Regions from separate parts of the Calorimonas adulescens genome, predicted to be linked through region 2. Evidence: riboswitches for the same ligand, from Rfam matches in the RefSeq annotation. Region 2 holds a riboswitch; each other region holds the start of a gene.
What was found. Region 2 has a riboswitch for S-adenosylmethionine ahead of FWJ32_RS09560 (MetQ/NlpA family ABC transporter substrate-binding protein). Riboswitches for the same ligand answer to the same signal wherever they lie in the genome.
Positions count from the first base shown of each region.

Region 1: linked by a shared signal. The riboswitch ahead of metK (methionine adenosyltransferase) and the one ahead of FWJ32_RS09560 (MetQ/NlpA family ABC transporter substrate-binding protein) in region 2 are both predicted to bind S-adenosylmethionine.
Region 3: linked by a shared signal. The riboswitch ahead of FWJ32_RS08080 (methionine ABC transporter ATP-binding protein) and the one ahead of FWJ32_RS09560 (MetQ/NlpA family ABC transporter substrate-binding protein) in region 2 are both predicted to bind S-adenosylmethionine.

Region 1 is NZ_VTPS01000002.1:119,711-129,764, reverse strand. It holds gene FWJ32_RS02370 (hypothetical protein) at 1-261, shown strand, start outside; gene FWJ32_RS02365 (phosphodiester glycosidase family protein) at 294-2,636, opposite strand; tRNA gene FWJ32_RS02360 (tRNA-Pro) at 2,876-2,951, shown strand; tRNA gene FWJ32_RS02355 (tRNA-Glu) at 2,963-3,037, shown strand; tRNA gene FWJ32_RS02350 (tRNA-Val) at 3,045-3,120, shown strand; tRNA gene FWJ32_RS02345 (tRNA-Thr) at 3,128-3,203, shown strand; tRNA gene FWJ32_RS02340 (tRNA-Tyr) at 3,216-3,300, shown strand; SAM riboswitch class I at 3,392-3,491, shown strand; gene metK (methionine adenosyltransferase) at 3,555-4,751, shown strand; gene FWJ32_RS02330 (nickel-dependent lactate racemase family protein) at 4,815-6,095, opposite strand; gene FWJ32_RS02325 (Glu/Leu/Phe/Val family dehydrogenase) at 6,326-7,573, shown strand; gene FWJ32_RS02320 (DNA glycosylase) at 7,827-8,693, shown strand; gene FWJ32_RS02315 (DUF554 domain-containing protein) at 8,693-9,364, shown strand; gene FWJ32_RS02310 (hypothetical protein) at 9,497-9,640, shown strand; gene FWJ32_RS02305 (hypothetical protein) at 9,850-10,054, shown strand, end outside.
Region 2 is NZ_VTPS01000014.1:56,954-67,007, reverse strand. It holds gene ilvA (threonine ammonia-lyase) at 1-511, shown strand, start outside; gene FWJ32_RS09585 (dicarboxylate/amino acid:cation symporter) at 563-1,774, shown strand; gene FWJ32_RS09580 (shikimate kinase) at 2,042-2,557, shown strand; gene FWJ32_RS09575 (sensor histidine kinase) at 2,531-4,090, opposite strand; gene FWJ32_RS09570 (response regulator transcription factor) at 4,093-4,773, opposite strand; gene FWJ32_RS09565 (hypothetical protein) at 5,043-6,188, shown strand; gene FWJ32_RS13725 (hypothetical protein) at 6,221-6,355, shown strand; SAM riboswitch class I at 6,470-6,575, shown strand; gene FWJ32_RS09560 (MetQ/NlpA family ABC transporter substrate-binding protein) at 6,758-7,591, shown strand; gene FWJ32_RS09555 (iron-containing alcohol dehydrogenase family protein) at 7,603-8,703, shown strand; gene FWJ32_RS09550 (aminotransferase class I/II-fold pyridoxal phosphate-dependent enzyme) at 8,706-9,881, shown strand; gene FWJ32_RS09545 (patatin-like phospholipase family protein) at 9,835-10,054, opposite strand, start outside.
Region 3 is NZ_VTPS01000011.1:15,347-25,400, forward strand. It holds gene hcp (hydroxylamine reductase) at 1-1,040, opposite strand, end outside; gene FWJ32_RS08045 (zinc ribbon domain-containing protein) at 1,570-1,932, shown strand; gene FWJ32_RS08050 (HAD-IA family hydrolase) at 1,969-2,604, shown strand; gene FWJ32_RS08055 (Hsp20/alpha crystallin family protein) at 2,624-3,064, opposite strand; gene FWJ32_RS13705 (class I SAM-dependent methyltransferase) at 3,196-3,441, shown strand; gene FWJ32_RS13710 (class I SAM-dependent methyltransferase) at 3,435-3,722, shown strand; gene FWJ32_RS08070 (MetQ/NlpA family ABC transporter substrate-binding protein) at 3,919-4,761, opposite strand; gene FWJ32_RS08075 (methionine ABC transporter permease) at 4,767-5,429, opposite strand; gene FWJ32_RS08080 (methionine ABC transporter ATP-binding protein) at 5,426-6,424, opposite strand; SAM riboswitch class I at 6,485-6,586, opposite strand; gene hutH (histidine ammonia-lyase) at 6,873-8,402, shown strand; gene FWJ32_RS08090 (YerC/YecD family TrpR-related protein) at 8,544-8,846, shown strand; gene pcrA (DNA helicase PcrA) at 8,886-10,054, shown strand, end outside.

The DNA of each region.
Region 1 (10,054 bases), on a different contig from region 2:
ATGGATATAAATTTTATAGAACTAAATGAGATGATTAAAAGTATACCTGCGCAGGAAAAATATGAAAGCATGATGATATTGACTAAATTGAAAAAAGAAGACATTGCTTTTATATTGAAGACTTACGAGGATGGGGTTACGAAGGATGAAGAAAAAGCAGTAAGGGAAGTACTTAGAAATGCCCTTTCATCAGAGGATTATGAGAAGATAATGAAAATTGCAGAGGAGAGCTATGTCAAACAAAAAACTGGTGTAAAATAGAGCGGAGATATTTCTCTCCGCTCTATCAAAGGTTATTCAAACAGGCTGTTCTTTTGATAGTAGACCTCATTGCCATTTACCTCAATCAGGGCATAGGGCATTGTTGAAACATCACTCTTTACGGCATTTTTAGTACCACTGAGGCCAAGATACCTTATTTCATCGTTTAAAGCAGTATAAAAATTTTGTCCACCTTGATATAGAATCCATACATTTTTGCCTGTTGAGTTTTTAAAGTCCTTAAGAGTGTTTTCTAGTAGAGCTGCCTCTCTTTGGTCTGTAAATCCACTGCTTCCCCAAACAGGTGTATTTAAAACAAGAAATATATTTTCACCATTTGCGTTCTTTAAATAGTCCTTTAGAGCAAACCACTGGCTGGCATCAGTTGCTCTCAGTCCTCCTTTTGATGAATCCATGACTATGAAACTGGAGTTTCTGAATTCATACAGGCCAGGACTGTCTATTGCTATATATGGGATTTTTAAGTTGTTAAACTTTTTAGCGTTCTTCCCCATAAACACGGCAAAAGATGATGTCTCGTTAGCTTTATCTACAGCCTTTGAAAGCATCAGGGTTTGGAGCAAAGTGCTGGTGCTGGTATCGCCATAAACAAATATGTTGTAAGAGTTCATGTCATTATTTACATTGATCTTTTTGTTATATGGGTCCACATCCTCAAGACGGATATTGTCTGGTACATCAGTAGTCTGTGGTGCATTGCCGACTGTTACCGGTATATTGATATATGTCCCATCAAACTCGGCTCTTATATATCCTGAAGCATTTAAAGTACCTGAAGTAAAAATGCCATCTTCTATTTTTCCGACGTTGCCATAGATAGTCCATTCAATATCAGCAGGGTCTATGGTTGCTGTATAACCGTCTTTATCCTTGCCGTATATCTTAATCTCTGTCTTTGTATTATAGTCTGTGGTTATTGTTGATATATTTGACTTTAAGATTATTGGCTTGTCCAGGACGTTTATATTAAATTCTTCAGAAACACCTTTATATTTCACAGTGATGACGGCCTGGCCAGGCGATTGCGGAATAAAACTGTTGTCCTCAAACTTGCCCTTTACATTACTTACATTGAATGTAACACGGGCCATGTCCACATCTACAGGATTATATTTCTCGTCGTAGGCAAATACCCCTATCTTTGCACGGGTACCGACGAACACGTTATTGTCAGCCTTGATTTTTAGTCCCCTGACATCTCCGGCTTCAGCATTGTTAAATACACCTATGGCATCAGCAACACGCCTCTCTTTTCCGTCTGAAGGTTTATTTGCGGTAACATAATTTTTTTCTCCTAAAGGCCTTATCACCATAGTTGTAGAACCGCCGCCATCAAGATTTATCGCATTATACGCCCCTATATCCAGCATGAGCTGGGCCATTTCACTCTCCAGTAAGCCCATAGAGCTCCCGTTTCTGCCATCAACAGTGACGAGGAACAATTTATTTCCCTCTCTATTTATACCAATTGACGTTCGAGCTGTCGGCTTTGGTACGGGATCATGGGTTATCGGGGCTATGGTGCCATCCTTTACAAGCATTGTGCCACCGCTCACAGACAGTTTCAGATTGTGGTATTCAGGGGTAGTATCAAGGTTAATCACAAGTTTATCTCCAGGAACCAGCATTGAAAGCTGCTGAGAAGTATCACCATTACTTACCAGGGCATACGCTCCTTCCGGGATTTTCACTGAAGGCTGATTTGGCCTGACATCCAGCACTGTTCCATCCTTGTCGACAATAACCTCAGTATGGTTTGGATTACCATTGGCTCCGGGTGTATTGCCCCAGTGGTAATCATAAAGGCTTAGATATTGTCCACTGGAGGCTTTATTAAAAGACGCAATGGGTAATGAGGTACCGTCAGGTAAGGAAACGCTAAAGTTATATGTCCAATATTCAAAGAAGATGTTCCCGTCCCTGTCGATATTAAAACTGCTCAATTTACCATACAAACTCTTATCTGGGGGGCCTGAAATAAGTACACCATCTGATACAATCTGACCTATAGGGCTTCCAGATTTTGTATCAAAGAAGTCGCCGTTTATAGCAGCTACGCTGCCAGCTTCACTGGCCATAGAAGACACAGTGGACGGCTGAGACAACCCTTCCGACCCATATAAGGCATCGATGTCTATATCCTTATTATTAAGTTCCACCTCAAGAATATTTATATCAAGCCAACCAGAGGTGGTAAATCTTTCTATAGTGGTATGAGTTACACCCTCGGAAAGCACCTCACTTTGAGTCTTTTCATTGATAATTTGATAGTCACTTGCGTACACTATGGATGTAAAGGAATTCAATAATAATACAGAGACCATTATGGCATAAATTTTTTTGTAGAATTTCATCCCATCACCTCATAAACTGTTGTCATATAACTATTATAACCATAGATAGTTTAAAAAGGGTTAAATTAATATTACAATTAGGTTACAAATTTCAGTTTAATGTTTTACGAAGATTTAATGAGTTTTAATTAGATATATTAAGCTAATGCTACATAATCATGAAATATGGCTAAATTTCATGATTGTACATATTCTGGAATGCAAGTATAATAAACAATGTCATATGAACGCCGTGTGAGCGGGGCGTAGCGCAGTTGGTAGCGCGCGTGGTTTGGGACCATGAGGCCGTGGGTTCAAGTCCCGCCGCCCCGACCAGTGTGAAGAGAGACCCCGTGGTCAAGTGGTTAAGACATCGCCCTTTCACGGCGGTAACAGGGGTTCGAATCCCCTCGGGGTCACCAGTAGTATGGGCACATAGCTCAGCTGGGAGAGCACCTGCCTTACAAGCAGGGGGTCACAGGTTCGAGCCCTGTTGCGCCCACCATATATATGCTGGCGTAGCTCAATCGGCAGAGCAGCTGATTTGTAATCAGCGGGTTGTAGGTTCAAGTCCTATCGCCAGCTCCAGTTGAATAATGTGGAGGGATACCCAAGTGGCTAAAGGGGGCAGACTGTAAATCTGTTGGCGCGGCCTTCGATGGTTCGAATCCATCTCCCTCCACCATACAAAAGCCTGCAGAGGCTTTTTATTGTTTATGTTTGACTTAAAGAGTAATTTATGCTATCATTACATAGTAAATTGAATAGATAAGATTCTCTTATCAAGAGTGGCGGAGGGACAGGCCCTGTGAAACCCGGCAACCAGCTTTGCATGGTGCTAATTCCTGCAGAATGGATAATTCTGAAAGATGGGGGAAAAGGAAATATGCCTCTTCTTTTGGAAGAGGTTTTATTATGTAATTTTAAAGGAGGAAAAAGATGAAAAAATTATTCACTTCTGAGTCAGTTACAGAAGGGCATCCGGATAAAATATGCGATCAGATAGCTGATGCTGTGCTGGATGCGATTATAGCTCAAGACCCCGATGCCAGAGTTGCCTGTGAAGTGGCTACTATAACAGGGCTGGTGCTGGTTATGGGGGAGATAACAACCCAGTGTTATGTTGATATACCTAAGATAGCTCGCCAGACAATAAGAGAGATTGGATACACAAGGGCAAAATTTGGATTTGACGGTGATACCTGTGCCATAATAACATCAATTGATGAACAGTCACCAGATATAGCATTGGGGGTAAATCAGTCTCTGGAAGTGAAGAGGGGATATTCGGGCAGTACATATGATCTGATTGGTGCAGGCGACCAGGGGATGATGTTTGGCTATGCATGTAATGAGACCCCGGAACTCATGCCCATGCCAATTTCCTTTGCCAATAAGCTGGCGAAGAGATTGGCGGAGGTTAGAAAGGATGGGACTATTCCATATCTCAGGCCGGATGGCAAAACTCAGGTGACCATTGAGTATGATGGTGATAAACCAGTGAGGGTTGATACTATTGTGGTTTCGGCACAGCATCATCCAGAGGTGGACCATGATACTATAGAAAAAGATATCATAGAATATGTCATAAAACCTGTCATTCCGGCGGAGTTCTTAGACGATAACACAAAATACTATATAAATCCAACGGGCAGGTTTACCGTGGGTGGCCCTCAAGGTGACTCAGGACTTACCGGGCGTAAGATTATTGTAGACACCTATGGTGGATATGCAAGACATGGCGGCGGGGCCTTCTCCGGGAAAGACCCCACAAAGGTAGACAGGTCAGCCAGTTATGCGGCCAGATATGTGGCTAAGAATATTGTCGCTGCAGGTATAGCAGATAAGTGCGAGGTGGAACTGGCGTATGCAATAGGTGTGGCCAGGCCAATATCCATAAGGGTCGATACCTTTGGCACGGGAAGAATACCGGATGATAAAATTATTGAACTGATAAATAATAATTTTGACCTCAGACCAGCAGCAATTATAGATAAACTTGACTTAAGAAAACCAATTTACAGACAGACGGCAGCCTATGGCCATTTTGGTAGGACAGATCTTGACCTCTCATGGGAAAAGACAGATAAGGCAGAAGAGTTAAGAGAACAGGTATCAATAAAAAATCTGGTATAGCAACAGCTATACCAGATTTTTTATAAAGGTGCAGCATGTATCTTTTTTATTTTCAAGGTGGTATCATTTATCTGTTATTTTGGGTATGGTTGTGGAACCATAAGGCATAATATATATGCTGTTTATAGGCTTTTTATTGACTATATTACAAATCGTATCGTTTATATTGTCCACTGTTATGAACCCCATGTCTTTTACTGTTTCATCCGGATCTTTTGACATGAGATAAACACTGTATTTTTGGGCTATATAAACCGCATAGTAAAATATATAGCCCTCTATAGTAAAGTGTTTGCGTAATTCTTTCTCAAGGTTATCAAAAGGAAGATATTTGCCCCATCCATAAAATTTATCACTGCCGCCGCCTTCTATACACTCCGCCAGAAATACTATATTTCCCCCATCTTTAGTAGCCGCTGCCGCATTGAAAAGTGACTTGGTAGCCTGGTACAGATTTATATCCTTGGGATAACCGCCGCACGAAACGATTGTAAGGTCAGATGGTTTATCTATATTTATTGAAAAGGCGTCGTCGGCAAATTTGCACCCTTCATACCATGCCGCATAGGGGTCGCCACAGAAGATACCGATTGTTTTGCCGTCACCATCAACAACGAGATTGATGAGGAAAATGGGGGCTACCATATTCATAGCCTCAACCATATCCATATTTAAGGGATTATCTTCCAGTTTTCCCGTACCGACTCTTGGATCAATCCCCTGACCATCAGGTTTCATTGTATGGACATGGTTTTGAAATATAGTCTTTCGACTGACACACCCAGGAAGTATAGACTTTCGCCCTCCACCAAACCCTGCCATGTCATGGTGGACAATTCCCCCGGTAATTATGACTTTTCTATTTAAAAGCAGTTTATTAACCTCTACCTCTGTGCCAAGACTGGTTGTTCCTATATATTGCAAATTGCTGTAATCATCACAGTCATGCTGTACTATATTTATCCTTCCATATATTTCTTTCCCCACCAAACTTGCAATTTCTTCTTCTGTCTGAAATCTATGGGTTCCAAGGGCAACTAATATAACGATATCTTCATCTTTTATGCCAGAAGAGTTTAGACTATTTACAAGAGGCGGCAATATATTATTAATTCCGATCCAGCTTCGCGTAGCATCACTTATGACAATGGTTATTTTGTCAGTTGGACTTAAAAGATTGGGTAATGGTGGGGACTCAATTGGATTATTAATACTATAGATAAGCGCACTCTCGATGTCAGGAATTGGTGATGAGGCTTCCGGCTCAAGAACAGTAATGTCTGACTTTTCTGGTACACTGATATTCACATATTCCTTTCCATATTTTAAACTATATTCTATCACTGCTGATTCCCCCTTCAGCTTTTTTATAATTATAACAAAAAATTAAAATAAATGCTATTATAAGTAGCCGAATGAAAGCGTTTCATTATGACTTTTAAATTGCATTATGCAAAAGTATTGAAATTTATGCATCAAGTTCAAAATATAAATTTTCTTATGCAAAATGTCATTTACCTAATATTTTAAGTGTGTTAAAATAATATTGGAAAAAATTTTAAGGAGGAATATGGATGGGAGAGGTATTAAATCCGTATGAAATAGCAAAAGAACAGGTGAAAGAGGCTTGTGACAGGTTGGGTCTTGAGGAGGCGGTATATGAAATTCTATCAAAACCGCAGAGGTTTTTAGAGGTGGCTATTCCTGTTAAAATGGACGATGGATCTGTAAGAGTGTTTACAGGATATCGTTCCCAGCACAACAGGGCATTGGGGCCAACAAAGGGTGGTATAAGATTCCATCAGAATGTAAGCGCAGATGAGGTAAAGGCACTCTCTATCTGGATGACATTTAAGTCCTCGCTATTAGGTCTTCCATATGGCGGTGGTAAGGGTGGCGTGATAGTTGACCCTAAAACTCTGTCACAGGGTGAACTGGAGAGACTTTCCAGAGGCTACATAAGTGCTATTGCAGACTTTATTGGTCCTCAGGTTGACGTCCCTGCACCTGATGTGAACACGAATGGCCAGATAATGGCATGGATGCTTGACGAATACAATAAAATAGTTAGAAAAGATTCTCCTGCAGTTATTACAGGCAAACCTTTATCTATAGGTGGGTCTAAAGGCAGGACTGCGGCTACTGGGCTTGGAGTTGCTATTACAGTCAGGGAAGCGGCTAAAAATATGGGAATAGACCTGAAAAAGGCAAAGGTTGCCGTCCAGGGGTTCGGGAATGTAGGCAGTTTTGCGGCTAAATTCCTCAGCCAGTATGGGGCAAAGATTGTTGCGGTTTCTAACAGCAGGGTAACTATATATAATAAGGATGGACTTGATATAGAGGCTCTTGAAAAGTACAACACTGAACACAGGAATGTTGACGGATTCCCGGGTAGTACCACTATGGATAAAGATGAGATACTGTATCTTGACGTGGATATCCTTGTACCGGCAGCACTGGAGAATGTAATAACATCTGAAAATGCAGACAGGATAAAAGCAAGGATAATAGGTGAAGGCGCTAATGGGCCGACGACTCCGGAGGCTGATGAGATACTTACAGAAAAAGACGTAGTGGTTATCCCTGACATACTTGCTAACGCAGGCGGTGTCACTGTATCCTATTTTGAATGGGTACAGAACCTGTATGGGTATTACTGGACAGAGGAAGAGGTATCGCAAAAAGAGGAACTTATGATGGTAGATGCTTTTGATGCTGTATATAAGCTTAGCAAAGAACACAATGTAAACCTTAGGACTGCTGCTTATATGCTCTCTGTTAAGAGGGTTGCTGAAGCAATGAAGGTTAAAGGCTGGTATTGATTTAAATGAGCCCTACATGGGCTCTTTTTTTATGAGGTCTTTTATGTTATTATCAATAGATAGTATAAATCATGGTAGTAAATTCATAACAGCAGGTCAATAACATCCTGGCACCTAATGACACCCTGGATACTCTAAAATTTGTGAGCTTAATTGACTCATTTTAATGTTGCATCTGGATGCTATATGTCATGTTAGTAATTTGTAACAATGTCATTAATGATTGCTGCTAAAAGGGGGAAACATTTGTCAAATGAATTACATAAGAACCGATAATGGAATACTTATAAAATATATCGATAATTTTGAACCATACCAGGTTTTTGAAAGTGGCCAATGTTTTCGCTGGGAATGTAAGGATGATGGTTTTGTTGGCGTAGTAAAGAATAAGGTTATCAAGGTTAAAAAATTAAATGGGGATATTTTGATTGACAATGTAACAGAAGAGGATATGGATGATATTATATACTACTTTGATCTAGAAAGAGATTATAATGAAATCAAAAGGAGGCTGCAATTTGATGGCTACATGAAGGAAGCTATGGAGTATGGATACGGCCTGCGCATATTAAACCAGGAACCCTTTGAATGCCTGATTTCATATATTGTCTCTTCTAATAACCGCATACCGCAGATTAAACGAATCATTGAGAACCTGTCTAGGATGTACGGTAAACCAATAGAGTATAATGGTGATACCTATTATACGTTTCCATCTCCTGATGTACTGGCTGATGCGGAGGTTTGTGAAATTCAGGAGAGTCGCTGCGGCTTTAGGGCTGAATACATATGTGATGCCGCAAAGCGGGTTGCATGGGGTGATTTGGACCTGTCTGTGCTCAAAAAGATGGACTATTTTGCCGCTAAATCTGAGTTGATGAAAGTTAAAGGTATTGGCGAAAAGGTTGCAGACTGCATCCTGCTCTATTCATTACAAAAATATGAAGCGTTTCCTGTAGATGTATGGGTAAACAGGGTTATGACAGAGATATATATACATCAAAAGATCAGCTTTAAAAAAATAGGTGAGTATGCCAGGGAAAGATTTAAAGAACTGGCCGGATTTGCGCAGTTGTATCTTTTTTACTATTATAGAAACAGAAAAGGGGGGGGTATTTGATGCTGGGTGTGTTGATTAATTCTTTTGCTGTAGCTGCAGGAAGTATAGCTGGACTTTTTTTAAAGACAGGGATACCCGAAAGGGTGCGTGATACTGTGATGAAGGGCATTGGGCTTGTTACTGCAATGTTAGGCATGTCTTTTGCTTTAAAATCTACTAATTCAATCGTTATGATTTTGAGCATAGCACTGGGTGGCGTACTGGGTGAGATAATTGATATAGATGGATTTTTAAACAATATAGGCCAGAGATTTGAACAAAAATTGAAACATTATGGCAGCGTATCAGAGGGTTTTGTAACAGCTACACTTATATTTTGCGTTGGTGCTATGGCTATAGTAGGTTCTATACAGAGCGGCCTTAGTGGTGATAATACTATACTTATTACCAAATCCGGTCTTGATGGTATTACATCAATTATATTGAGTTCTACCTTTGGTGCAGGTGTACTCCTGTCTTCAATATCTGTTTTAATTTATCAGGGAACTATTGTACTGCTGTCCAGTCTCTTGAGTTCATTTGTAAATGATGTACTGATAAATGAAATGACAGCGGTTGGTGGACTGCTTATCTTTGGAATTTCACTGAATATACTGGGAATAACAAAGATAAAGGTGGCCAATTTACTGCCGGCCATATTTGTACCTGTGGTATATTTTCTTATTTTTTAATACAGGCAAACCTACATGGCCTTACTTTTACGCTGGCATACCTCAAAAGGGTGTGCTTTTTTATTTTGCCTGTAACCAATGGAACCAGTCAATCATATGATGGTAGCAGGAACGTTGAAAGGAGTTGATGTTATGCCATTTCTAGAGTTTGTAGAGGCTGAGGATATCCTTCTGCTGTTTTTGATATTTCTGCTGTTTGGAGAGACGTTAGATAAGAACATCCTCTGCCTTTTAATTTTGATACTGCTTATAAAGTCCAATGACGAATTATATTAACAAAAACTACTGCAACTACATATTATGTAGTAGAAAAGGAGAAAACACAATGAAACCACAAAAAGTAACCCCGCAAGACCAGCTATTGCTCCTGTTTCTATACGGGATGTATAAAGATGAATTTGATGACCCAAGACAATTAGTTATTCTCCTTTTCCTATTAATATTCTAACCCTTATTAATCTTCAATATCTGAAAGGAGGATTATTATGGCAGATGTTAAGGGCGGAGGAGCTTTTGGGCTCTCCAGGGAAGACTTACTCTTAATATTGTTCCTTGTCTGGTTATTTTCACCAGGGATTGGCCTCTTTAGCAAGAGTGACACCAGTGCAAGCGGAGGACTATTCGGCAGTGGCAATTGGAATCAGCTGTTAGTTATCCTTCTCTTTCTTCTCCTCTCCGGAGGCTGCATAT
Region 2 (10,054 bases):
TATATCAGTAAAGGTACCTGGAAACCTGACCTATGAGGTTATCAAAAAGTATGTAGACGACATAGTGCTGGTGGGTGAAGATGAGATAGCTGAGGCAATCCTTCTGCTCATGGAGAAGGCCAAGGTGGTATCGGAGGGTGCAGGGGCGGTCCCTGTAGCTGCACTTTTAAATGGGAAGATAAACATAAAGGGTAAAAAGGTTGCTGCAGTCATAAGTGGCGGTAATATCGATGTCAATATACTGGCTCAAGTGATGGACAGGGGGCTTATAAGACAGGGCAGAAAACTTATGATAAGTACTATGATGCCTGACAAGCCGGGTACACTCTGCCGTATGGTTGAACTTATAGCTGCTGAAGGGGCCAATATACTTTCTATCCTGCACGACAGGCTTGCCCTTGACGTACCAATAGGGTATGCAAAGGTTGAGGTTGTACTTGAAACCAGCGATGAAGAACATGGAATGAGGATTATAAAAAGACTTTTGGAAAGCGGTTATAAGGTAAATTAATAGCTACCACATCTTAAGATATATAGTTCTAAGGAGTAAGGAGGATTTTGAATGTTAAAAAGATTAGGTCTTTTACCGAGGCTTATCATAGCAATTATCTGTGGTATAGTAATAGGCAGATTCTTTCCAGGATGGTTTGTCAGGATATTTGCTACATTTAACTCTATTTTCGGTAACTTCTTAAGCTTTGTAATTCCACTTATAATTGTTGGGTTTGTGGCACCAGGAATAGCCGACCTGGGCAAAGGAGCAGGTAAACTGCTTGGGATCACCACTGCCATAGCCTATGGTTCTACACTGATTGCGGGATTTTTTGCCTTCTTTGTAGGGACGACAATCTTACCAGGCATTATCAATGTCTCTGGCAATATTGCGGCATCAAATCCAGAAGAAAAACTATTAAAACCATTTTTTACTATTAGTATGCCGCCCATCATGGATGTTATGGCTGCCATAATAATTGCGTTCATCATCGGCATAGGTATATCTGCGATAAAAGAGAAAACGCTTTACAACGTCATGTCTGAGTTTCAGAAAATAATAGATATGGTAATAAAAGGTATAATAATTCCCCTGCTGCCATTTCATATAGCCGGTATATTTGCCAATATGACATATGCCGGCGAAGTTGCAAGGATTTTATCAGTATTTGGACAGGTGTTTGTGATAGTCATAGCATGCCACATAATCATAATACTATTCCAGTTTGCTGTTGCAAGCCTTTACAGTGGGAAAAGTATGATACAGTGTCTTAAAAACCAGATACCTGGCTATGTTACGGCTCTTGGTACCCAATCATCGGCCGCAACCATACCGGTAAATGTTCAGTGTGCAGAAAGGAATGGTGTTTCCAAAGCCATAAGGGAATTTGTTGTACCTCTCTGCGCCACCATACACCTTTCTGGTTCAACCATTACGCTTACCATGTGTTCTATAGCGGTTATGATGCTCAATGGTATGCCAGTGACACTCTCAGGAATGGCAGGTTTTATATTTATGCTTGGGATAACCATGGTGGCAGCTCCCGGTGTACCGGGTGGTGCTGTCATGGCAGCCCTGGGAATACTCCAGAGTATGCTTGGGTTTAATGAGGCTCAGCTTGCGCTTATGATAGCGCTCTACCTCACCCAGGACAGCTTTGGTACAGCATGTAATGTCTCCGGCGATAACGCCATAGCGCTGATAGTGGATAAGATAGCTTCAAGGATGAAGAGTGAAAAAGAAGAAAGATTGTACAGTGGAGTTGGACTGGAAAACGAATAGGTTTAAAGCCTCGGGAGACCGGGGCTTTAAGTTGCCGTAAATTGAAAAAGTTGCGGCAGCTTTGGAGATGATGGTATAATCTATACAACAGTTTATCACGGTCAGGCAAGATGATATGGCTTTATAGGATGATAGTAGACGGCGAAAGACGTGAAAGGTGGTTCATATACCAGCTGCATTTCAGAGAAAGTTATCTGTTTATAACCTTATGTCAGTGATATATAAAGAACTAAAAAAACAGGTATAATAAATGGTAAGGGTGTTTATATGAAAAACATCGTGCTCATAGGTTATATGGGTGCAGGAAAGACCACCGTCGGGGCTGTTATAGCCAGTTATAGCGGGCTTGGATTTATTGACACAGACAAGTACATAGTTAACAGGGTTCATAGAAGTATAAAGAAGATATTTGAAGAGGACGGAGAAAAGACATTCAGGAGGATGGAAAACAGGCTCTGTCGTTTTTTACAGCATCAGGATAATCTGGTAATAGCAACAGGAGGTGGAGTTATTCTAAATGACGACAACATGTGGCGCCTTAAGGGTAATTCTGTGGTGGTATATATAAAAAATAACATTAAGACCCTTTACGAGAGGGCGAAGAAAACAGAGACAAGACCGCTTGCCAGGGACTACGGGGAGTTTATTAAGCGCTTTGTGGATAGAGAGCCATTGTACGAAAAATATGCTGATATTATTATAAATGCAGAATATAAGTCGGTTAGAGATTTGGCTGGGGAGATAGTCTTTGCAGTTTTAAAATTCAATGAAACCCGGATCTGACTTATCCAGCTCAATCCAGAACTCCACGCCTCCATCTACGTTGGCGACCCCGTATGCGTTTTTGTGAGCTTCCTGGATGGCTTTGACGATGGCCAGGCCAAGACCAGTTCCTCCCAGCGCTCTTTTTCTGGCCTTGTCGACTTTATAAAAGCTGTGCCAGACCTTGTCAAGAGCCTCTTCGGGAATTGCCATCCCCGAATTGTATACCGATATTCGAATTTTTTGGTCGGCTGGTTTTGCAGTAAGTTTAATAATTTTTTTCTCGTCCACATGGTCTATGGCATTATTCATAAAATTAACGACAGCTTCCTCAATTCTTGCTGGATCAGCATAAGCCATCAATGCCTCTTCCGTGTCTACCTCTATATGGATGCCTTTTTCATCCAGTACCGGCTTATACTTGAAAATAATTTCCTTTATAAGCTGCGATACATTGAAGGGTATTTTTTTTACAGGAAACATGCCTGATTCTATCTGGGAGAGGGTCAGCAGGTCTTTAACCAGTGTGTCCATCTTTTCAGCCTCCTCCATGATCACATCGCAGTAAAAGTCTCTCTTTTTTTTGTCATCGGCGATGCCTGCCTTCAGGCCCTCCGCATATCCTTGGATTAAAAAGACTGGTGTCTTCAGCTCATGGGAAACGCTTGATATAAACTCCCGTCTCATTTTATCCAGTTTTCGTTCGCGTTCGATATCCTCTTCAAGCCGCCTGTTTCTGTCATTTAACTCCCTGATTGCTTCGCTGAGCTTATGTGAAAGGTGATTTATACTGCGTGAAAGCTGGCCGATTTCATCCTCCCCATCAATTTTTAAGGTCTGGGAAAAATCTAATTCAGCCATTTTCTTTGTAATTTTGTTCATCTCTGTAATTGGATGTGTAAATTTGCCAGAAATAAACAGTGCCCAGATGCCGGTAATCATTACGGTGATTAATCCGACAATTGCCGTAAAATCGTTGGAAATCGAAGCGCTTTCAGTTATCTCGGCCATGGGTACCCACACAAGAAGTATTAAGCCACTATCCAGTTGAATCTGATATCTTAAGGTGTCTATTTTAAAATTGGGGTCCTGGGTGATTATAAAAAATGACTTATCGTCATAGCGCTCCCACTTTTTCACTCTGGTTTTGTGCTGGTCTAGGATCATTAAATCCAGCCCCCCGGGCGGATTCTGCTCTTTGTCGGGAGCGTAAAAGGGGTTAATGGGAAAACCCGGCCTCGGCGGGACATTACGGCCATTTTGAACAGGATAAAATAAGGTACCATCCGATGTTCCGATAAAGATGCTTCCGCCAATGCTCTTTTCCAGAGTATTGATTTCATAAATCAGGTTTTCATCATTAAAATCTTCAGGCGTTGTCTTTCCGTCCACAAGTTTTAAAAGTTTTTGACCAGTCTGGACGAGCAGATGTTCTTTCTGGCTTATGTAGTATTTCTCAGCAAAAAAAGTGTTTGAACCGTATAATAGAATGGCGAACAGGATGATATTTACGGTCATATATATAAATAATTTAAATCTTATTGATAGATTCATAATCAACCCTCAAACCTATATCCAAAACCTCTGATAGTAGTGATGGCATTTGCTCGTTTACCAAGTTTCATTCTCAATCTGTAGATATGGCTGTCCACTGTTCTCAGTCCGTCGTAATAGTTATATCCCCAAACCTGATTGAGCAACTGTTCACGGGATACTATTTTGCCTTTATTCTTAGCCAAAATCAGCAAAAGGGAGTATTCCTTTGGGCTCAAAGACACTTCCTCATTATCCACTTTCACCACATGGGAAACATCGTCTATTTCAATGCCATCAAAGGTTAATACATTATTTTTAGTTGCCTCTCTGTCTATCCTGCGGAAAAGAGCATTTATTCTTGCCATTAAAGTTGTTGGTTTTATGGGCTTTCTTACGTAATCGTCGGCCCCGATCTCAAACCCATGGACTTCATCAAAATCCTCACCTTTTGCGGTTAGCATTATTATCGGTACCTGTGACACACTTCTGATTTCTCTGCAGACCGTCCAGCCATCATATTCTGGGAGCATTACATCCAGAATGATAAGGTCTATGTTTGCGCCACAACTATGAAACGTTTCGAGGGCATGTTTCCCATCAGGGGACTCAATCACAGTATAGCCCTCCCTTTCAAGGAAATCTCGTAAAAGTATCCTTATTTTTAATTCGTCGTCAACTATTAATATGGTCTTCTTTTCCAAAACCAACACCCCAGTGCACTTTTACTGCTCATTGAAGGACTTTGTCCAAAAGAATTATATCACCATTTATTTTCACGGTCTACTGATCCATGGAGTATCCTCAGGATTGCTTTTCAGAGCAGGCTGGTCACTTTTAAGCCATATAGCGTTCACAATTTTTTAACAAAATTTATACAGTGTTGTGACACTGCCGTAATTTTTTCGTAACAAAATAGGTTTACAATAAACTTGTTAAGTCGAAAAAAATTTTTTTTGAAAGGAGAGGTTTTATGAACAAAAAAGTTAAAACATTTGTCAGTTCTGCCTTGATTGGAGGAATGCTGTTGACAACGGGTAGTATAGTGTTTGCAGACAGCAACAGTACCGGTAATTCAGACGGTCAAAAACCAGTAACAGAACAGGCAGGAGAGATGGCGCCCGGCAGGAAAGGCGGGCAAGCGGGATTTGGTCTTTTTGATCCAGCAGGTCGCGGCGATAGAGCTGGTGGCCAGTACAATATTGATGAACTTACGAAAGACCTTGTGGAGCAGGGGATTATAACCCAGGAAACTGCTGATAAATTAACCTCCTTCATGGATGAAAAGGATGCCGAAAGAAAGACAGAAATGGAAAAGCTTCAAAATATGACGGAAGAAGAACGTAAGGCATACCTTGAGAACAAAAAGAGTTCAGAAACAGACACTAAAAGTGACTTTTGGTCAGAGGCTGTTGATGAGGGAATCTTGACTCAAGAACAGGTAGACAGTATTAAGGCATATATTGAAAAGCAGGCTGAAACGCAGCGCCAGCAACAGCAAAAAGAAGAGCTGGATAATCTCGTGAGTGCGGGGCTGATAACGCAGGAACAGGAAGAAAAGATAATTGAGTACTATAATAATCAAGAAGAAGCCCGCAAGGCAGAGATGGAAAAGATAAAAGACATGACGGAGGAAGAGCGCAAGGCTTATCTTGAAAGCCAAAGGGACTCCAATTCCGGAACAAAGCTGGATCCTATGAAGGGACTGGTTGAAGCGGGTATCCTCACACAGGAGGAGGCCGATGCCATAAGTAAATATCTGCAAGAACAAATGGAGGCAAAGATGGAGCAGGCTCAGGCTGCAAGACAGGAAGAAATCGAAAAACAACTGGACAGCCTTGTGTCTGCAGGGACTATTACGCAGGATCAAAAAGAGAAGATATTGGCGTATTTAAATGAACAGGAGGAAACCCGCAAGGCAGAGATGGAGAAGATAAAAAATATGACGGAGGAAGAGCGCAAGGCTTATCTTGAAAGCAAGAAAGATACCAAACCTGAGGATGGGACGTCTGTGACTCCTTTACAAAAACTTGTTGACGATGGGACACTCACTCAGGATCAGGCTCAGGCCGTTGTGAAAGCGCTGTTTCCAAATGTAGAAAAGAACACCTCAAATTAAATGGGTTTCAATAGATTCAAGTAGTTCTTAAATTGATTCAGATGCCTGATGCCAGACAGAGAAGCAGAGAGGCAGGCAAGGGATATGGGAATAACTCGCAGGGGAATGGTACTCAGGAGACAAATGGGCAAAATCAAATGGAAAAGCCAGTGCTGGAGTATACGTGAGAAAGTAGAACCATTTCGATTCCAGAGGGGGCTTCAATCACTACTCTAAAAATTTGACTATTGACACCCTTGTTTTAGCGTGGTAATATAAGAACTAACTTAATAAAGATAAGACTCTTATCGAGAGTGGTGGAGGGACTGGCCCGATGAAACCCGGCAACCCCCTTTGTGGGAAGGTGCCAAATCCTGCAGAACTTTAATGTGTTCTGGGAGATAAGGGGAAGGTGACTTCTTCTGATTTTCCAGGAGAAGTTTTTTTATACTTAGAATGGAGGTGAGAAGTACTTAAAAATTTAATATGATGCAACGATAGAGTATCACGGTTAGATACAGAAGGGTGGATGTTGGCGACATGTTATCTGGCTTATTAGCAGCAGGAAAGCATTAAATGGAGGGATGAAATTGAAAAAGCTTATTGTATTATTGGTTTCAGTTTTACTGGTGTTAAGTCTTGCAGCATGTGGAAGCACTACTCAAAGCAGCAGTGCTCAGGGAACTCATGATGGAGATGTAACTAAAATAAAGGTAGGTGTTACCGCAGGGCCCCATGAGGAGGTATTGGAGCAGGTTAAAGAGATATTGAAAGATGAGGGCATTGATGTGGAGATAGTTACATTTACAGATTACGTACAGCCTAATATACAGTTATCAGAGGGGGCTCTGGATGCCAATAGTTTCCAGCATCAGCCGTTTTTTGATGACTTTGTTAAGGAGAGAAACATAACAAATCTTACAACGATAGGTAAGACTATGATATTTCCCATGGGCATATATTCTAACAAGATAAAAGACATGAAAGACCTTCCGGAAAACGGCACTGTATCTGTGCCCAATGATGCCACCAACGAGGGCAGGGCTCTTCTTTTGCTTCAGTCGGCGGGGGTGATAAAGCTTAAGGATGATGCAGGGCTTACCGCTACACCTTTAGATATTGTGGAAAATCCCAAGAATATCAAGATAGTGGAAATTGATGCGGCACAGACGGTGAGGTCTCTGGAGGATGTAGACGCAGCAGCCATAAACACCAACTATGCAGTTGAGATGGGTTTCAACCCCGTAAAGGATTCTATATTTATTGAGGGGCCGAATTCACCATATGCCAATGTTATAGCTGTGAGGAAAGAGGATGCAGATAAGGAGGTTTTCAAAAAGCTTTTGGAGGCGTATCATGATCCCAGGATAAAGGAATTTGTTGATAAGAAGTACCAGGGCTCAGTAGTTATGGTGGAAGAATAGGGGGAATGATGATGCATTTGGTTATGGGTTCACCAAACAGGTATATACAGTATGCAGGCATTATAAAGGATGCAGGAGACTATATAAAGGACTTTGGGAAGAGAGCGCTGGTTGTTGGGGGACATACAGCCCTCTCGGTGACATCTGATAGTCTCACAGCATCCCTTACAAAGAATAATATAGACTACATTGTTACTGAATTCAAGGGTGAGGTTACACAGGATGAGATTGACAGGGTCGGAACGATAGCTGCTGAAAACAACCGAGATGTGATAATTGGCGTTGGTGGTGGAAAGGCCATAGATACGGCTAAAGCAGCCGCAAATAAAATAGGGGTACGCCTTGTAACCATACCTACCATTGCTGCCACCTGTGCCTCATGGACTCCGCTGTCTGTGATATACAATGATGAACACGAGTTTTTAAGGTATACTGTGTTCAGGGACAGCCCATCTCTCGTGCTGGTCGATACCAAGGTGATAGCCGAGTCGCCGGCCAGATACTTTGCAGCAGGTATATCTGATACCCTGGTGAAGGGATATGAGGCTGCGGCTTCATCAAAGGGGAAGTATATAAATGTACCAACACGGGCTGCCCTGAGTATGGCTGATCTGTGCACGGAGACACTTTTTGAATATGGAAGGCAAGCATATGAGGATGTAAAGGGAAACAGGGTAAGTGAGGCCGTGGAAAAGACCATAGATGCCATCATTGCCTTGAGTGGCATGGTGGGAGGACTCGGGAGTGATAACTGCAGGATTGCTGCCGCTCATGCTATACATAACGGCTTTACAATCCTTCCCGAGGTTCATGGGTTCAATCACGGAGAGAAGATTGCTTTTTCCACACTGGTACAGTTATGCCTGGAAAACTATCCTGACACTGAATTTGAGAGGGTAACAAACTTCCTCCACTCCATAGACCAGCCGGTTACCCTCAGTATGTTGAATCTGGAGGGCATAGAGAATGATAGGTTAGAGAAGGTTGCCCGGAGGGCCTGCGCGCCTCAGGAGTCTACGCATAATATGTATTTTGAGGTGACACCGGAGGATGTGGTGAGGGCAATCATTGAAGCAGATAGGAAGGCAACCGCTTTGATAAGAGGTGTTTAATTGTGAAATTGTCTAAAAGGTTTGATGCTGTTCCGGATAATATATTCACATTTTTGGATGGCCAGGCCATGAAAAAGCGTGAGGCAGGGTTGAGGGTCATAGACCTGGGCAAGGGCAGCCCTGACCTTACACCTCCCGGCCATATAATACAAAAGATGATAGATGAATTAAAAAGGAACGAGGTTCATACCTATCCACCCTTTCTTGCCATACCTTCTCTCAAGAGAGCAGTTATAGACTATTACTGGTTGAATCATGGTGTGTCACTTGAGGAGGATGAGGTAGCTTTAGTACCGGGCACAAAGACGGGTATACACATGGTCTCTCAGGCAATTCTTGACGCCGGTGATGCGGCTCTTGTGCCAGATCCTGGATATCCAGACTATATAAGCGGTATAAGGCTGGCAGGTGGTATAGATGTTCCGTATCCGCTGGATAAAGACTATCTGCCGGACCTAGGTAAAATAAAATATGAAATATCAAAAAACGCCCGATTGATTTTTGTCAACTATCCGTCCAACCCAATCTCTGCTGTGGCGGATATTGAGGTATTTAAGGAAATAAAGGGGTTTACACAGAGACGTGGACTTGTAGTTGTAAGCGATATTGCCTATGGGCCTATTACCTTTGATAATAAAAGGAGTCCCAGCTTCCTCGAGGTGGACGGGGCAAAGGACATAGGAGTTGAACTGTTTTCACTGTCTAAGATATACAGTATGGCCGGCTGGAGGGTAGGATTTGTGGTGGGAAACAGGGAACTTGTCAAGGCGGTTGAGAGTCTTACAGTGCAGTATTTTGCGGGTGTGTTTTTACCTGTCCAGGAGGCCGCCGTAAGTGCACTGAAAAGTCCATATGAGGAGATACAGAAGGTGGTAAGTATATACCAGGACAGAAAGGAGGTCTTTACAGGGGTTTTGAAGAGTCATGGAGTAGAATTTTTCAACCCTGGGGGGACTATTTACGTGTGGTACAAGATACCGGATGATGCTAGCAGCATGACGTATGCCGCTGAGCTTCTGGACTCAAAGGGTGTGATTGTTGCGCCAGGTATAGGGTTTGGGAGGGGTGGAGAAGGATATGCCAGGGTTTCCCTGACCAAGGATGTGGGGATATTAGAAGAGGCTGCTGGACTTATTGGTTCTTTTCAAGAAGAGAAAACACGGCGGGGTCGACTTTAGAAAGGAAATCTTCCGTGGTCTCTTCACCTATCTTTATACAGTCCGCTGCCTTCTCAAATTGGTTTGGCCTTATGGCGCTTACATCAGGTTTTATTATCAGGTCAGCCTTAATGGGGTTTAACTCATGCAGTTTCTTTTGCATGGTGTCTATGGACAACAGTATTATCTCAAAT
Region 3 (10,054 bases), on a different contig from region 2:
GAGAAGTCCTTCTTGCCATCAGGTCCTTCAGGGATATGCTTTACCCCCTCAAATCCTACAACACCGGTTGTATATACCCTGTCTTTGTAGGAATCCTTTGGAGGTACTAGACAGTTTGTGGTCATGAGGATTGGACCGTTGAAGCTTTCAAATTCCCTATCCTGCAGCCACCATGAGTTTCCATAGTTTCCAGCGAAGTTGGGATATTTCTTAAATGCTGGATAGTAATGTGCCGGGAGCATTTCACCATGGGTATATACATCAATACCTGTACCCTGAGTCTGCTCCAAGAGCTGTTCTAAGTCTTTGAGGTCATGACCGCTTATAAGTATACCAGGTTTTTTCCTGACGCCTATATTCACCCTTGTTATTTCTGGATTACCATAGGTTGCGGTGTTGGCCTTATCAAGGAGTGCCATTACATCCACCCCGTATTTACCTGTTTCCATGGTGAGTGATACATAATCATTGACAGTCATGCTGTCATCCAGTGTTGCAATAAGGGCCTTCTCTATAAACTTAGAGATGTCGGGGTCTTTATAGCCAAGATTTGCAGCATGGTAGGCATATGCGGCCATACCCTTTACACCAAATGTGACAAGGGACTGCAGAGACCTTATGTCTTCATTCTCTGTGGAAAGTATGCCGACCTGCTGTGCCTTTCTGTCAAATTCCTCCTCTGAATCGGCGTACCATTTAACCGAATCATGCAGGTCTTCCACATTGACATTTATCCTTTGAAGCTGTGCTTTTATGCTCTCTCTCAATGCAAGTGCTTCCTTTACCTTTTCCACAAAATAATTTTTATCAAAGTTTACATTGGTTATTGTAGAAAACAGGCCTTCAATCACAAAGCTGTCAGTCTCTTCATCGTTAATTCCTGCCTTTCTTGCCTCTGCATTTACCAATGCTATTCCCTTTAGTGCGTACATTAATAGATCCTGCATCCTTGCAGTGTCATCCGTTTTACCGCATGTACCCCGGAGGGTGCATCCAGCACCTCTCGAGGCTTCCTGGCACTGATAACAAAACATATTCATTGCTGTGTACCTCCTTCAATTTTTTCATCTGAGAATATACTAATCCGTCATGACCGATATTTCTGTGACATGTATCACAGAGAAAAGTGATTTTTTAGGACATACAAGAGCAGTTGAAAAATACTCCATTTAAAGGCAATTCGTAGAGCGATTGCAATATTAAAACGAGGTGCTCATTGGCAATGTGGATGATTAAGGTTGTATTGAATAATGCTGGGGCTATGGGCACTTTTTCCCATAAGAATTATCCAGAGGACGGCGAATATCAGGCAGCAATTTATGGATTAAAGCAGTAAATTAGTCATACCTTATATTTAGGGACTATATGCAATAATAGCAAAAATGATTTATAATATTTTATAATAATATTAAGATATAACGTAATAGACCATAGGTATTCTTAATTAATAGCAATTTATTCAAAAGAAACAGGTACACCTGAGGGAACGTGTTTTAGTTATTATAGTGTTGTGCTTTTTAAGCAGCTACGGGGGGCCAGGCCCGGAATAAGCAAAAGGGGAGGCATAATATGTTTTTTATAGGTATATTTGGTATACAGGATAAAGAAAAATCAATAAGAGAGTTTGACAGTGTAATATGCCCCGAGTGCGGCAGACTTACCAGGGCAGAGTTGATGGTATACTATACATATTTTCATTTCTTCTTCATACCTCTATTTAGCTGGAACAGGAGATATTTTGTGAGGTTTCGGTGCTGCGATAGCATATATGCTGTGGATGAGGACTATGTCAGGGAGATCAGAAATACAGAAATCCTCGATACGTCAAGGCTGCACAGGATAGGGAGCCAGGGTAATATCTGTCCCAACTGCGGCAGTTATGTAAACCCAACCTTTAATTATTGCCCAAACTGTGGGCACAGGCTTTACTGACCCAGGCTTTTCAATATGGGCTTAGGAGATGAACAAATGATAAGATGTGTAATTTTTGACTATGACGGGACTATAGCGGACACTGCGGAGATAGTAGAGAAGAGTTTTCGTGAAACTGTAAAACATTTTACCGGACATGTAATCACGAGAAAGGAGTTTATTGATGTATTTGGAATGCCGCTTACGGATATGATGGCCTTTTATGATAAAGACAGAACTGAAGAGATGGTAAAGTATTACAGGGAGTATTTTTCAATATATCAGGATTTGCTTGTAAAACCGTTTCCAGGTGTTGTTGATACCATAAAGAGGTTAAAACAATTGAAAATTAAGACAGCCATAGTTTCGTCAAGAACGAGAAGGGGGATAGAACATGGAATAAACCTTTTTGGGCTCGCTGACAGTATAGATCTAGTAATAGGTGTTGAGGATACACAAAACAGTAAACCCCATCCCGACCCCGTTTTGAAGGCCATAGATATGTTTGGTATTGAAGGCAAGCAGGCAATCATGGTAGGAGATAGTCCACACGACATAATTGCTGCAAAAAAGGCGGGGATTAAAGCATGTGCGGTCCAGTGGTCACTTTTCGGGATAGAAAAACTAAATGATTTAAATCCGGATTTTAAAATAGAGGCAATGGTTGACCTCTTGGATATAATAAAAGAATAAGGACAGATGGGTTCTGTCCTTATTCTATGTTTATTCTTCTTCCTTTTGGAGGGGTAGGTTTTTCTTTGGGCAGTGTGATACGCAGTACACCATTGTTGTATTTTGCACTAATATCATCAAGCCTTACATTGTCAGGTATAGGTACTGTTCGGGTAAATGAACCCATACGGCGTTCCCTTCTTATATATTCGCCGTTGTTTTCATCCACAATATCCTCCTGTTTTCCGGATATTATCAGATAATCATCCTGTATCTCAATGTTGATATTCTCTTTATTATAGCCGGGTACATCTACCTCAACCACGTATTCGTTTTCAGTCTCTTTGACATCGAGTCTGGCACCCTTGATTGTACCTCTCATATAGTCAAAGAAATCATCAAAATACGGGAAGCTGAAAAAGTCATCAAAGAAAGCAGGCAAGTTATTTCTCCTGTCCGGGAACATGTCTCTTCTTCTCATAGATTAATACCTCCTTCCTTAGATATTATTTTACTTTTCGATTAAATTATACATCAAAAGGTCAGGGAAAGTCAATAATTTTTATTGGATTTTTTTCTTAATATGTTATAATCAGTCTGGAGGTGATATTTGTGGATATAGAGGCAGATATACCAATTCTTATTGATAGACTGTCAAAAACAACAGGCCTTATCCTTGATGTCGGTACAGGACGGGGTGCTATGGCAGAGAATCTTGCAAAAAAAGGATATCATGTTGTTACAGTAGAATACAGTGAAGAGAGAATAAAAGAGACCAGACAGGACTTTGAAGGTAGAGGTATAGAAAATGTCCTTTTTATCCATGCTGATGCTCAGGCTCTTCCTTTCTTATCTTAGATGAGACTTTTGACATGGTGACATGCTATAATGCAGTACACCATTTTGATGACTATGTTAAAGCCCTGAATGAGATGGAAAGGGTTTTGAAAAAAGGTGGTGTCATTGTAGTAACAGAACTTAATGAAGATGGTAAAGAGGTAGTAGCTGAAGCACACAGACACAGAGGGGAAGAACATCATGATGAGATGAATATAGATAGGATAAAGGATGCTCTGGCCGGGCAAAAAAAGGAAATATATCATTTTGCTTATTTTGATGCGTTGATAATGGAGAAATGATTACAATGTGCATCATTATGTTATATACACATATGCCTGTTGCAGGTACATATGGCAGGGCGCAGACATAAATATCACGTATCAGCGTGATAAAGTTTGCATGCAATGCCATATACCAAGCTCAACAGGTTTTATGGAGAGTCATTTGTGGACTGCAGCATAAGAAACCTGTGCTATGCTGCAGTCCATATGACTATTAAAATGCCGGTACAATGGCTCCTTGATATTTATCTTCAATGAATTTCTTGACCTCAGGGGAGTTCAGTACCTCAGCCAATGTCTTGATTGCCGGGTCGTCTTTATTGTCTGGTCTTACAGTGAGGACATTGGCGTAAGGAGAATCTTTATCTTCAATGGCAATGGCATCTTTTAAAGGGTTTAGTCCCGCTTCCAGTGCAAAGTTGGTATTTATGACTGAAGCGTCTACATCCTGTAGTGTTCTTGGCAGTTGTGCTGCATCCAGTTCAGAAAACTTAAGGTTCTTCGGATTTTCTGCTATATCTATAGGGGTAGCGGTTAATGAGGTAGAGTCTTTCAGTTTTATTAGGCCGTTCTTTTGGAGCAACAGCAGAGCTCTGCCTTCATTGGTTGGGTCATTGGGTATGGAGATGGTTGCACCATCCTTTAGTTCTTCCAACGATTTAACCTTTTTGGAGTATACACCCATGGGTTCAACGTGTACCTTGACGAGTGCTACAAGCTTCATATTGTTGTTTTTCTCAAACTCCTCCATATAAGGTACGTGCTGAAAAAAATTAGCATCAATGGAACCGTCGTTCAATGCCTTATTGGGTTGTACGTAATCAGTAAACTCAACAATTTCCAGATTTATCCCTTTTTCTTTTAATATTGGTTTTACAAACTCCAGTATCTCTGCATGGGGTACAGGTGTTGCTCCTACCCTTAATGTTACTTCTTTTTGTGTTTCTGCAGGTTGATTTTGTGGTTGACCTGAGGACTGTGTATTTGAACTGCCACAGCCGCTTACAAGGCCGACTAACAGTATAAAGATAAGGCTGATTAATAAAATTTTCTTCACTGTATTTACCTCCTATCAACTTTTTTGGCAAGATAACTTCCTGCAATTTGTACGACTTGTACAATTACAATCAGTACAATTACCGTTGCTATAAGCACGTGTGTATCATACCTCTGGTAACCATACCTGATGGCTAAGTCTCCGAGACCACCTCCTCCTATAGCTCCTGCCATTGCTGAGTAGCCTATAATATTTATTATAGTGAGGGTAATTCCGAGTATAAGTGATGGAAGTGACTCTGGAATAAGTACCCTCGTTATAATTTGAAATGGTGTGGCACCCATGGATAGGGATGCTTCAATTACACCCCTGTCTACCTCTTTTAATGAACTTTCTATTACCCTGGCAACAAATGGCGTTGCTGCTATAGAAAGAGGGACAATGGTAGCCGTTGTACCTATGGTGGTGCCAACGACAAGCCTTGACAGGGGGAGTATGACTATCATTAATATCAGGAATGGGAAAGAGCGAAGTATATTTATAACAGTGCCAAGAACGTTATTGAGTGCAGGCTTTTCCATTATGCCTCCCTTTTCCGTTATTACAAGCAGTACACCCAGAGGCAGACCCAGTATAAGAGAGAATATGGTGGATGCAAAAACCATGTATATGGACTGCCAAAGGGATGGGAGAAGCAAGTTCAAAATACGCATGATTTCCTGATTCATTTCAACACCTCTATCTTTAATCCTTGATTTTTTAACCATTCTACGGCATTATTAATTTTATCAGCCTGGCCTTCAAGGCCAATGACTAAGTTTCCTATGGTTTCACCATGGATATGCTGTATATTTCCTGAGAGTATATTTACATCGACATCAAAGGTCTTTATGAGGTGGGAGATTACAGGTTCCCTGGCACTCTTGCCTATAAACAGTACCTTGACTACCATGCCCCTGTCGTAATCGATTATGCTATCTGGCATACCCTCCTCTATGCCTACGAATTTTTTAGTTATCTGAGAAGACGGTTGAGAAAATATATCAACCACATTTCCCACCTCAACCAGCTCACCGGCATTTAAGACGGCAACCCTGTCGCATATCTCTTTTATTACGTCCATCTGATGGGTGATAACTATTATGGTGAGGTTGAGCCTTTTGTTGATTTCCTTTAAAAGTGATAAAATCTGCGAGGTTGTCTGGGGGTCAAGGGCTGAGGTAGCCTCATCAGACAAAAGCAGTGTTGGACCGTTGGCCAATGCCCTGGCTATGCCAACCCTCTGTTTTTGTCCGCCAGAGAGCTGAGACGGATATGAATCTTTTTTATCAGCCAGGCCGACCATATCCAGGAGCTCCTTAATCCTTTTATCAATCACGTCTTTTGATACCCCGCTGATTTCCATAGGGAAGGCAATGTTTTCGTATACAGTCTTATTGGATAGTAAATTAAAGTGTTGAAATATCATCCCTATTTTTTTTCGCATCTCTCGCAGCTCTTTGTTATTTAAAGACATAATATCCTGGCCGTTTATCTCGATGGTGCCCTCTGTGGGTTCCTCAAGGCGGTTTATGCAGCGTATCAGAGAAGATTTACCAGCTCCTGACAATCCCATTATTCCAAATATCTCACCATCATTGATCTCAAGATTAATGTTTTTAAGTGCTGTAATGCTCTCATTTTCTGTACGATATACCTTGGTCAAATTTTTGATTAAAATCAATAAGATACACCTCCAATAAAAAATCCTCTTTCACACGATGAAAGAGGACTATAATAGCCTCTCTCATCTCTCAGCTTTGCGCTGCAGGAGTTGGCACCATTGCATATACATGCCGGTTGCCGGGTTTCATCGGGCCAGTCCCTCCACCTCTCTTGATAAGAGTGCTTAACATATTCAATTTATACATTGAGTATATTTGAATTTGTACAGGAAGTCAACACAAATTTTTTATTTATGATTAAAATGCATGTTGAATTATATTTGCAATTGCATAAAATACATAAACTTATTTCATAATGATACTTTAGCACGATAACGTACTGCCCAAATATACCTGTAAATAGGTACTAATAGCATAAAGCTATTATATAAAATTTTTGCATAAAAGAAGGATTTGCTGTTTTTTTATCGAATATATTAATCTAAATAAATAGTAGGGGGCAGACGGATGTCAGAATTGTATATTGACGGTAATGGCCTTACTGTAGATGATGTTTATAATGTTTCTAAGGGCAATATAACCGTAAGGTTAGCCGAAGAGGCATGTGTTAAAATAGATAGAGCAAGGGAACTAGTAGACAGCTACGTGAGTGAGAACAGGGTTGAGTACGGCATCACCACGGGGTTTGGCAGGTTTGCTGATGTTACCATATCGATGAATGAGGCAACGGAGTTACAGTACAACCTTATAAGAAGTCATTCATGTGGTGTAGGAGATCCCCTTCCAATAGAGGTAGTAAGGGCTGTGATGCTGCTCAGAGCAAATACGCTTGCAAAAGGATATTCAGGCATTAGGTTACAGACTTTAAATACTCTGGTAGAAATGCTCAACAGGGATGTTATACCTGTTATGCCTTCAAAAGGTTCCCTGGGGGCCAGTGGAGATCTTGCTCCTCTTGCCCATATGGCGCTGGTCATCATAGGTGAGGGAGAGGCATATTTCCGGGGAAAACGTATGCCTGGCGGAGAGGCTATGAGGTTAGCTGGTATAAAACCGGTAAAATTAGTTTCAAAGGAAGGCCTGGCCCTCATAAACGGAACACCTGTAATGACGGCTATAGGAGCTTTAGCCATACATGATGCCATGAACTTAAGTAAAGCTGCGGATATAGCCGGAGCACTTTCTATGGAAGCCTTAAGAGGCATAAAGGACGCCTTTGATGAAAGGGTTCATATGCTCCGGCCACATGCCGGCCAGCTAAAAACAGCAAGAAATATTCGCATTCTTACAGAGGGAAGTAGCCTTATTACAAGACAGGGAGAAATAAGGGTGCAGGATTCGTATACCATCAGATGTATACCTCAGGTACATGGGGCATCTAAGGATGCAATTGATTATGTCAAAGGAATAGTAGAGACAGAGCTGAACTCCGTTACAGATAACCCACTGATCTTTTCTGAGGATTATATAGTAATATCAGGAGGAAATTTCCATGGTCAGCCGATTGCTCTTGCCATGGACTTTCTTGGGATAGCAATATCTGAACTCGCTGATATATCTGAAAGGCGGATAGCAAAACTGGTTGACTCAAATTTAAGCAATGGTCTGCCCGGTTTCCTTACAAGGGAAGGCGGTTTAAATTCCGGATTCATGATTCCTCAATATGTGGCAGCATCGCTGGTGTCTGAAAATAAGGTCTTATCTCATCCAGCCAGTGTAGACTCTATACCATCCTCTGCCAATCAGGAGGATCATGTAAGTATGGGGACAATAGCAGCCAGAAAGACAAGGGAAATATTAGAAAATGCAATTAATGTTATTGCGATAGAACTTATGTCTTCCGCTCAGGCGATAGACTTAAGAGATGGAGGGTCGCCTGGGAAGGGTACAGGAGCTGCGTACAGGCTTATCAGGTCAAGGATACCGTTTATTGAAAGAGATGAATTGATGTACAGACATATTGAGGACTGTGCGATGCTTATTAAGACCGGTGAACTCATTGAAACAGTGGAGGGGGAGATTGGTTCATTAAATTAGAATTAACAGTATGTATAATCACAATGCTCCTGCGAGCGGCTGGTCTGATTGGGGATTACCCAATTATTTTTAAAACATTTTGCTTTAGCCTATTGAAGTTTTAATGAATTTTCTGTATAATATTTTCAAGGAGGGAAAACCATGTATGAATCAAAACTCAAGAGTGAGGCTGTGGATGAGCTTTTTGAGGCTATACTGGAGCTTAAAGATGTGGAGGAATGTTACAGATTTTTTGAGGATTTATGCACGATAAATGAAATCAAAGAGATGGCACAGAGATGGCAGGTTGCAAAAATGCTCAGAGAAAAAAAGACCTACGTGGAGATAGCAGATAAAACAGGGGCAAGTACGGCTACCATAAGCAGGGTAAATAGGTATTTGAATTATGGCTCAGACGGTTATAATATTATATTAGACAGGTTAGAGCAAAAAAAGAAAAGCTGACCTGGGGGTAACCTCAGGTTTTTTGTTGAGGTGAGTCTTATGGATATTTTAGAAGGGTTAAACGGCCCGCAGAAGGAAGCAGTGACTACTACTGATGGACCACTTTTAATTATTGCAGGGGCAGGGAGTGGAAAAACGAGAGTTTTGACTCATAGGATTGCTTATCTGATAAACGTAAAGAAAGTGTCACCATACAATATATTGGCTATAACATTTACCAACAAGGCCGCCAGTGAGATGAAGGACAGGGTGGAAAAGCTGCTTAATGCATCAGTGAAAAATATGTGGATTTCAACCTTTCATTCGGCCTGCGTCAGGATATTGCGCGATGGAGCGGAAAGGCTTGGATATAAACGGAGCTTTGTCATATATGATACATCTGATTCCATTTCCTTGATAAGGTCCTGTTTGAAAGAGCTTAACCTCGATCCTAAATATTACGAACCAAAGGGATTGCTGCATACCATATCCAGGGCAAAGGACAGTCTGATGGATCCAGATACCTTTGAAAAAGAAACAGCTAACGACTTTCGCAGTAAGAATGTGGCAAGTATATACAGGGAGTATCAAAGGCGTCTTAAACAACTAAACGCTATGGATTTTGATGACCTTATAATGAAGACTGTGGAACTTTTTAAGGTGCATGAAGATTTTCTTCTTCAGTACCAGAACATGTTTCGCTATATACTTGTTGATGAATATCAGGATACAAACCGGGCCCAGTATGAACTCATAAAGATTTTGTCTAAAAGGTACAACAACATCTGTGTTGTTGGTGACGATGACCAAAGCATATATGGTTTTAGGGGGGCTGATATAAGGAATATATTGGACTTTGAAAGGGATTTTCCTAACGCTAAGGTGATAAAACTGGAACAAAATTATCGTTCTACACAGAAGATCTTAAACGCTGCCAATAACCTTATAGCACATAATAAGGGCAGAAAGGGTAAAAAGCTTTGGACTGAATACGAGGGTGGCCCGGATATCGTACTTTATAAGGCTGAAGACGAGCGCATGGAGGCACGGTATGTTGTTTCCAGCATTATTGATTTAATTAATAGAGGTTATTCTTCCTCTGATATAGTTATATTATACAGGACCAATGCCCAGTCCAGGGCTTTTGAGGAAGAGCTGGCACAGTATCAGATTGGCTACAGAGTAGTGGGCAGTTTGAGATTTTATGAAAGGAAAGAGATAAAGGACAT